2 regions of the Litchfieldella rifensis genome follow, and region 1 is predicted to be linked to the other one. Evidence: predicted binding sites of a transcription regulator. Region 1 holds the regulator's gene; the other holds the start of a gene.
The links. The regulator sigma-54, encoded in region 1, starts transcription at its own class of promoters, with help from an activator protein. The targets are predictions, from matches to a motif close to TGGCACNNNNNTTGCTNT.

Region 1 (4,422 bases):
ACGCACGGCTCAATGCGCCGAATGAAGGCTGGCAGCTCGACACCGAAGTCCTCCATGTCAACACCGATTCCGGTCACGCCTGGAGTGAAACCCCGTCGTTGCTGCAACAGCCGCCCCAATGGGTTCGCGGCAATCGCTTCGACGCCTGGATCGAGGAAGATCGCATGCAACTGACCGACAATGTGCGCGGCTTCCATCCGCCCGCCAGCGATGAGGAACAAGCACCATGACGCATCTCTCCCGCCCGCTTCCCAGGTTCGGTTTGCGGCCTGGCTGGCTGACGGCCGGCATCCTGGCGGCCCTCGTCACCCTGCCAGCCCAGGCACTGGAGGGCGACGCCAGTGCCCCTATCGAAGTCGTGGCCGATCGCCTTGAACTGGATGACCGTGCCGGTACCGCCATCTATACCGGCGACGTGGACATCCAGCAGGGCAGCATGCAGCTGACTGGCGAGCGCGTCGAGATTCAACGCAACGATGCCGGCGAGGTCTCTCGAGCCACCGCCACCGGCGATCGCGCCTACATCGAACAGAAGCCGGCCCCCGACGAGCCGGTCGTGCGCGGCTGGGGTCGCACGATCATCTATCATGCCGCCGAGCGTCGCGTGGAACTGATCGACCAGGCCGAGCTGCATCAGGGCCACGACACTTTCGATGGTGGCTACGTGGAATACTATCTCGACCGCCGCACGGTCCAGGCCCGCGCCGAGGTCGAAGGCAGCGAACGCCAACGTGTGCGAATGACCCTGAACCCCGAGCAACAATAAGGGCCCCCATGAAGACCTTGAGCGCCCGACATCTGGCCAAGAGCTACAAGCGCCGCCGCGTGGTACAGGACATCAGCCTGACCATCGATCAGAGCCATATCGTCGGTCTGCTGGGCCCCAACGGGGCCGGCAAGACCACCTCCTTCTACATGATCGTCGGGCTGGTCCGCGCCGACGCCGGCAAGGTCTTCATCGACGACCGCGATCTTTCCGGCGCCGCCATGCATGAGCGTGCCCGAGCGGGGATCGGGTACCTGCCCCAGGAGGCCTCGATCTTTCGCAAGCTATCGGTAGCCGACAACGTCATGGCGATCCTCGAAACCCGCCGCGACCTCGACCTCGCCGGACGCCAAGCACGTCTCGAAGAACTGCTCGAAGAGTTCCATGTCACCCATATTCGCGACAACTTGGGGATGAGCCTGTCCGGGGGCGAACGACGCCGCGTGGAAATTGCCAGGGCGCTGGCAACGGAACCGGATTTCATCCTGCTCGATGAGCCCTTCGCCGGCGTCGACCCCATTTCGGTGGGCGATATCAAGGGCATCATCCGCCAGTTGAAGAGCCGCGGTATCGGCGTGCTGATCACCGACCACAATGTGCGCGACACGCTGGACATCTGTGACCGCGCCTATATCGTCGGCGACGGCCAGATCATCGCCGAAGGCGACGCCACGGCCATTCTGGCGAACCAGCAAGTTCGTGACATCTATCTGGGCGAGGACTTTCGCCTTTGAACCGTCCAGGCCCTTCATTCACAACCAAGCTGCTGATATTCTTCTTATCAAGCCGCTATGGCATGCGGATTGCGGGTGGCACGTTTATTGCTTATATTAGCGCTTGCAAGGTTTCTCGCAGCGGGCTAACGTGTCGATTCATTTGTCACTGATGCAAATTTTGCCATGGCCATGAAACCCTCGTTGCAGCTTCGCATCGGCACCCAGCTGACCATGACGCCGCAGCTTCAGCAGGCCATTGCTCTGCTGCAGCTTTCCACGCTGGACCTGCGCCAGGAAATCCAGCAGGCGCTGGAATCCAACCCCATGCTGGAACTCGACGACGGCTATGGCGAACAGGACACCATCGACACGCCCGAGGACGACTGGGCCAGTGAGATCCCCAGTGAACTGGCGGTGGACAGCGACTGGTCCGATACCTACCAGGACATGGCACCTGCCTCCGGTGGCGACGCCCCGGACTTCGATCGCAATGCCAGCGGTGAGAGCCTGCATGATCACCTGCTCTGGCAATTGGCGATGACCGACCTGGGCAGCCGCGAACGCCTGATCGCTGAAAGCCTGATCGACGCCGTGGATCACAACGGCTATCTCGACAGCGACCTTGACGACCTCTGCGAAGGCTTGCGCCACCAGGGACTGCCGAGCCTCAAGAGTGCCGACGTCGAACAGGTGCTGCTGCATCTTCAGCAATTCGAACCCACCGGCGTCTGCGCCCGTGAACTGCGCGAATGCCTGCTGTTACAGCTGGGCGCACTGCCCGACGACATCCCGCTGCTGCCTCAGGCCAAGCGATTGGTGCGCCAGTTCCTCGATGCCCTGGCCGCCGATGATCGCAAGCTGCTCAAACGCCGCTTGCGCCTGGAGGACGATCAGCTCGATGCGGTGATCGCCTTGGTGCGCTCGCTGGACCCGCGGCCCGGACTGGCCTTCGATGACAGTGGCAGCGATTACGTGATCCCCGACCTGATCGCGCGCCATACCCCCGAGGGGTGGCGTATCGAGCTCAATGCCGATGCTCTGCCCCGCATGCGAATCCAGCCCGACTATGCGGCACTGATCAGGCGCGCCGACAAGAGCGACGACAATACCTTCATGAAGCAGCATCTGCAGGAGGCCCGCTGGCTGTTGAAGAGTCTTTCGAGCCGCAACGATACCCTGTTGCGGGTAGGGCGCGAGATCATGTCACGTCAACTCGACTTCCTCGAGCAGGGTGAAGTCGCCATGAAACCGCTGGTGCTGGCCGATATTGCCCAGGCAGTGGACATGCACGAGTCGACCATCTCTCGTGTCACGACCCAGAAGTTCATCCACACCCCCCGCGGTGTCTTCGAACTCAAGTTCTTCTTTTCGAGTCACGTCGGCGGCGAGGAAGGCGACGCCCACTCCAGCACCGCCATCCGTGCCCGCCTGAAAAAGCTGATCGGCGAGGAGCCGTCGCGCAAACCGCTATCCGACAGCAAATTGGTCGAGGCACTCGCCGCCAGCGGCATCAAGGTCGCCAGGCGTACAGTGGCCAAGTACCGTGAAGCCATGGGCATCCCTCCGTCGAGCGAGCGTAAACGCCTGTCTTGACAGGGCAATGACGAGCCGGATCCGAACGATGGAAATCCCCCTGCGCCAGGGGGTTTGCAGGGCGCCAAAAAGGGTTACAATCGAATCGACATCCGCAAGGAACAGGAGCGTGCCATGCAAGTCAATATCACCGGCCATCACGTCGAACTGACCGACGCACTGCGTGACTACGTCAATGAAAAGCTCACACGTCTAGAGCGACACTACGACAACATCACAACAGTCCAGGTTACCCTCTCGATCGAAAAGGAGCGCCAACAAGCCGCTTGCACATTGCACGCTGCCGGTGCTGATTTGCACGCCGATGCCAAAGACGGTGACATGTACGCTGCTATTGATGCCCTGGCCGACAAGCTCGATCGGCAACTGGTCAAACACAAGGAAAAGGCACAGGCCCGCGCCCAGGGTGCCGGTGTCCGCTGACCTGCCCATGAATCTGCAAGCCATTCTGCCCCCGGAGCGCACCCTGTTCGATGTGCCCGGGGGAAGCAAGAAGCGGGTGCTGGAATTCTTCAGCACCTTCATCGCCCAGAATACGCCCAGCCTCGACAGCCAGGAGGTATTCAGCCGCCTGATCGGACGAGAGCGCCTCGGCAGCACGGGGATCGGCAACGGCGTTGCCATTCCCCATGCCCGCGATCCCCACTGCAAGGCACCACTGGCCGGCTTTCTCAAACTCGCCGAGCCGATAGACTTCGATGCCGTGGATGGTGAGCCCGTGGACCTGGTGTTCGTGCTGCTGGTCCCCGAAGAGGCCGATGACACACACCTGGCATTGCTTGGGCAAGTCGCCGCCGTGATGAACGACGCCGATACTCGGCAGCGACTGCGCAAGAGCGATAGCCAGCGACAGCTCTACGACATTCTGCTCGACGCCATTCGTCGCCAGGACAATGACCCGGCAGCCGGTATGGCCTGACTCCGGCACGGTCTGAACGTAGCGCAGTCCAAGCATTCGGATGGGCAGCCGGTGCGCTGCCTACCACCATGACGCTCACCCTTTCACCCCGCTCACAGGAGACGACCATGCAGCTCGTGATCATCAGCGGCCGCTCCGGTTCGGGGAAGTCCATTGCCTTGCAGGCGCTCGAGGATCTCGGCTTCTACGCCATCGACAATCTACCTGCCATGCTGCTGGGGTCGCTGCTGAACGAGCTTCAAGACGGCGAAACGCAGCGCTCATCGGTTGCTGTCAGCATCGATGCGCGCAATCTGCCCGGTGCCTTGCGTCGCTTCCCCACACTACTGGAGGCCGTGGACCGCAAAGGGGTCGACTGCCAGGTCGTGTACCTGACCACCGAAGCCAAGATTCTGCTCGAACGTTACTCGGCGACACGGCGACGTCAT
Region 2 (4,422 bases), on a different contig from region 1:
TCTCGTCCACCGCGTCCTTGGTCGATACGTGGACCAGGTAGATGGGGGTGCCGAGGGTGCCGGCGATGCGGATCGCGCGGCTGGCCGCCTCGCCTTCCACCTGGGGCGGGCGCGACAGCGGATGGGCTTCCGGCCCCGTCATGCCCTGAGCCAGCAGCTTCTGCTGCAGGTGGTAGACCAGTTCGCCGTTCTCGGCATGCACCGTGGGCACCGCGCCGAGTTCCAGGCAGCGCGAGAAGCTCTGCACCAGGATGTCGTCGGTGGCCATGATGGCGTTCTTGTAGGCCATGAAGTGCTTGAAGCTGTTGACGCCGTGCTCGCGCACCAGGGTACCCATGTCCTCACGCACGCTGTCGTCCCACCAGGTGATCGCGACGTGGAAGGCGTAATCGGCGGCGGCCTTCTCCGCCCAGCCGCGCCAGGTCTCGAAGGCCTCCATCAGCGACTGGCCGGGGCTGGGGATCACGAAGTCGATGATCGAGGTGGTGCCACCGGCGAGCCCGGCCGCGGTGCCGGTGTAGAAGTCCTCGCTGGCCACGGTGCCCATGAACGGCAGCTGCATGTGGGTATGCGGATCGATGCCGCCGGGCATCACGTAGAGATCGGCGGCGTCGATCACCTCGCTGCCGACCGGGGCGTCGAGATGCGTGCCGATCGCCTGGATCTTGCCGTCCTCACAGAGGATATCGGCACGGTAGGATTCTTCATGGGTGACGACGGTGCCGCCACGAATCAGTAGTGTCATGGTCGTTCTCACTTGTATTTATGGATTGCCTTCGCGGGATTGGGTCTGAACGGAAAGTTGTTGCGAACAGACCGCTCATTCCCCGTCAGTCAGGCGGGCGTACGCGTCAGGCCTGCGGTCGCGGAAGAACTGCCAGTTGTTGCGCACTTCGCGGACCATCGCGAGGTCGATCTCGTGGATCAGCAGTTCGTCGTCCTTGTCGCTGGCCTGAGCCTCGATCTGGCCGCGCGGATTGACGATATAGGTCGAGCCGTAGAACTCGCCGATATTCCACGGCGCTTCGGTACCGACACGGTTGATGGCGGCAATGAAGCAGCCGTTGGCGGCGGCGGAGGCGGGTTGTTCGAGTTCCCACAGGTACTGCGAGAGACCGGCCACGGTGGCCGATGGGTTGAAGATCACCTCGGCACCGTTCAGTGCCAGGGCGCGCCAGCCTTCGGGGAAGTGGCGGTCGTAGCAGATGTACACGCCGATCTTGCCGTAGGCGGTATCGAACACCGGCCACTCGGACTTTCCGGGTTTGAAGTAGAACTTCTCCCAGAACCCGGCGACCTGGGGGATATGCGTCTTGTGGTACTTGCCCAGGTAGCTGCCGTCGGCATCGAACACCGCGGCGGTGTTGTAGTACACCCCGGTGACGGTCTCCTCGTAGATCGGCACGATCATCACCATGCGGTGCTCGGCGGCGAGCTTCTGCATCAGCTGGCAGGTCGGGCCTTCCGGCACGCGCTCGGCAGCGGCGTACCACTTGGGGTCCTGACTGGGACAGAAGTAGGGTTGGTTGAACACCTCCTGGAAGCAGAGTACCTGCACGCCAGCATCGGCAGCCTGCTGGATCAACGGCAGGTGCGCCTCGTTCATGGCGTCGCGAATCGCTGCGGGTTCCAGGTCGGTACTGGCTTTCAGGCCCATCTGAATGAGGCCGATCTTCATCTTCTGCATGGGATATCCGCTCGTATTGTGCTTGTTGTCAGGTCGCTCGCCAGATCTCATGGCAAGGCATGATGGTGGTGCGACCGCGATGAATTCAGATTTTAAAAAGCTGACTAACAAGACAGCTTTTTCAAAGCTAGACCCTGTTGTGGTAGCCGTGCAAGTTTTTTCTTCATGCTATGGAATTTATTTCAACATACTGTAATTTAAGGGTTATTTTTGTGTTTTTGTGCCTTTTCACCAAATTGGTGAAAAGGTGCTCTATTTTGGTTTTTGCTGATATTGATTGGAAAAGTTATTTATAAACAAAAAGATAAGTCTATGTTTCGAGGTTTTCTTAGTGATCGTGAGATCATTGCTTGAACCATTATGAAAACTGACTAGCCTGTCATGAAGCGTACCTGTCATGGATTTGGTGCCATCTGATGTCGGGAGGCTTCGTCGAGACGAGTTTCCTGTCTTTTCAGTCAAGTTTTGATAGGGGTATCGCGCCAAAGGTAGTGGATGGCAGCGCTTTGGCATGCTTATTGCCGTATATTTGGCAGATTCGCCAGATCGGCTTGCAACACAATAATGACGAGGAGAACAACAATGACCGTCAAGACATCTCGGATGTTGGACAGGCAAGGCCTGATCGAGCTGGAGGAGGGCGACGATGTACGCGACAGTCCTCGCTTCAATGTCGATATCGCCCCGACCAAGGCCAGTGAACGGACTTGGTCGCGCTGGAACATTGCCGCGCTGTGGGTGGGGATGTCGATCTGCGTGCCGACCTATACTCTGGGTGGGGTGCTCACGGCCTATTTCGGTCTGAGCGTCGGTGAGGCCTTGCTGGCCATCCTGTTGGCCAACGTGGTGGTGTTGATCCCTTTGACGCTGAATGCCTTTCCCGGCACCAAGTTCGGGATCCCCTTTCCGGTGGTACTACGCTCGTCGTTCGGTATCCTGGGTTCCAATGTGCCGTGCTTGATCCGGGCCCTGGTCGGCTGTGGCTGGTTCGGTGTGCAGACCATGTTCGGCGGCCTGGCCATCCACCTGCTGCTGTCGGCGATCTTTCCGCCCTGGCAGGCGTTGGGCGGCGTCGGCGAAGTGATCGGCTTCTTCGTCTTCGGCGCCATGAATCTGTATGTGGTGATTCGTGGCGCCGAGTCGATCAAATGGCTGGAAACCCTGGCGGCTCCCTTGCTGCTGGCGGTCGGCGTCGGGCTGATGTTCTGGGCGTGGCCGCACATGTCGATGACCGAGCTGCTGGCACAGCCGCCGTCGCGCCCGGAAGGGGCGCCGGTCTACGGTTACTTTTTCGCCGGCCTGACCGCCATGGTCGGGTTCTGGGCCACGCTGTCGCTGAACATTCCCGACTTCAGCCGCTTCGCCAAGAGCCAGAAGGACCAGATCGTCGGCCAGATCATCGGCTTGCCGTTGACCATGTTCTTCTTCGCCGCCCTGGGGGTGGTGATGACGGCTGCGTCGGCATCGCTGGTCGGTCGCACTGTCGCCGACCCGGTCAACCTGATCGGCATGATCGACAACCCCTTCTGGGTGAGCGTTGCCATGGTGTTGATCATCATTGCGACGCTGTCCACCAATACGGCGGCAAATATCGTCTCGCCGACCAACGACTTCCAGAATGTGGCGCCGAAGCTGGTCGACCATCCCCGCGGCGTGCTGATCACCGGTTTGGTGGGCGTGCTGCTGATGGGTTATGACCTGTTGCAGAAGGCCGGCATCATCACCTCGGGGGTATCGCTGGAGAGCATGTACTCCAACTGGCTGCTGGGCTATTCGAGCCTGCTGGGACCGATCGCCGGCATCATGGCGGTGGACTACTTCCTGATCAAGCGTCAACGGCTGGACGTGCCGAGCCTCTATCAGGACAACAAAGCCTACCCGGCAATCAATCCGGCGGGATTCATCGCCTTCGGGGTGCCGGTCGCGCTGACCCTGCTGGCGCTGACGACCGGCACCATGAACTGGTTCTACGACTACGGCTGGTTCACCGGCTCGGCACTGGGCGCCGTGGTCTACTATGCGGCCAGTCTGGTGCTGTCTCCGGTCAACAGGACAATCCCGACAGCAGCCATCGAAACCGAACGCCTGTCCTGATGCCCAGCGTGCGCTGCAGATGCTGCCCCGTCCGTCAGACGGTCGGGGCGTTTATGTGCCTGGGTGGCTTTGGCCATGGCCGCGGGCAGGCGGCGTGCATGTCCCTCGGCGTCTCGACGCCATTCTCGCCAATCGCGGAGCCAATAATAATGAGTACATCCGATTATCCGTTGAGCGAAGTTCCCGAGGGTAGGCGCAAGGGGCTGCTCTCCACCTCTATGGTATTGCTCGGTTTCACCTTCTTCACTGCCACCATGTGGGCGGGGGGATCCCTCGGCACGGCATTCGGCTTTGCCGAGCTGCTGATGGTGATCGTCGTCGGCAACCTGATGCTTGGTGCCTATGCCGCGGCTTTGGCCTACATCGCCTGCAAGAGCGGGCTCAACTCGGTGTTGATGGGGCGTTTCTGCTTCGGCGAGGTCGGCAGCAAGCTGTCCGATATGATCCTGGGGTTCACTCAGGTCGGCTGGTATGCCTGGGGAACGGCGACCATCGCCGTGATTCTGGTGCAGACCACCGGCCTTCCCGAGTGGCTCGAGATCCCGCTGATGGTCGCGTTCGGCTTCGCTTTCTGTGTCACCGCGATGATCGGCTATCGCGGTCTCGATTGGCTGTCCCGCGTTGCGGTGCCGGCGATGCTG

Region 2: ACFOEV_RS01315 (NCS1 family nucleobase:cation symporter-1) is a predicted target of sigma-54. The motif match lies at 2,195-2,212, and genes of this name have one in related genera.

The regions. Positions count from the first base shown of each region.
Region 1 is NZ_JBHRUG010000017.1:229,938-234,359, reverse strand. It holds gene lptC (LPS export ABC transporter periplasmic protein LptC) at 1-230, shown strand, start outside; gene lptA (lipopolysaccharide transport periplasmic protein LptA) at 227-766, shown strand; gene lptB (LPS export ABC transporter ATP-binding protein) at 775-1,500, shown strand; gene ACFOEV_RS08145 (RNA polymerase factor sigma-54) at 1,666-3,075, shown strand; gene hpf (ribosome hibernation-promoting factor, HPF/YfiA family) at 3,190-3,498, shown strand; gene ptsN (PTS IIA-like nitrogen regulatory protein PtsN) at 3,506-3,994, shown strand; gene rapZ (RNase adapter RapZ) at 4,102-4,422, shown strand, end outside.
Region 2 is NZ_JBHRUG010000002.1:163,275-167,696, forward strand. It holds gene hydA (dihydropyrimidinase) at 1-745, opposite strand, end outside; gene ACFOEV_RS01310 (nitrilase-related carbon-nitrogen hydrolase) at 821-1,687, opposite strand; gene ACFOEV_RS01315 (NCS1 family nucleobase:cation symporter-1) at 2,270-3,781, shown strand; gene codB (cytosine permease) at 3,931-4,422, shown strand, end outside.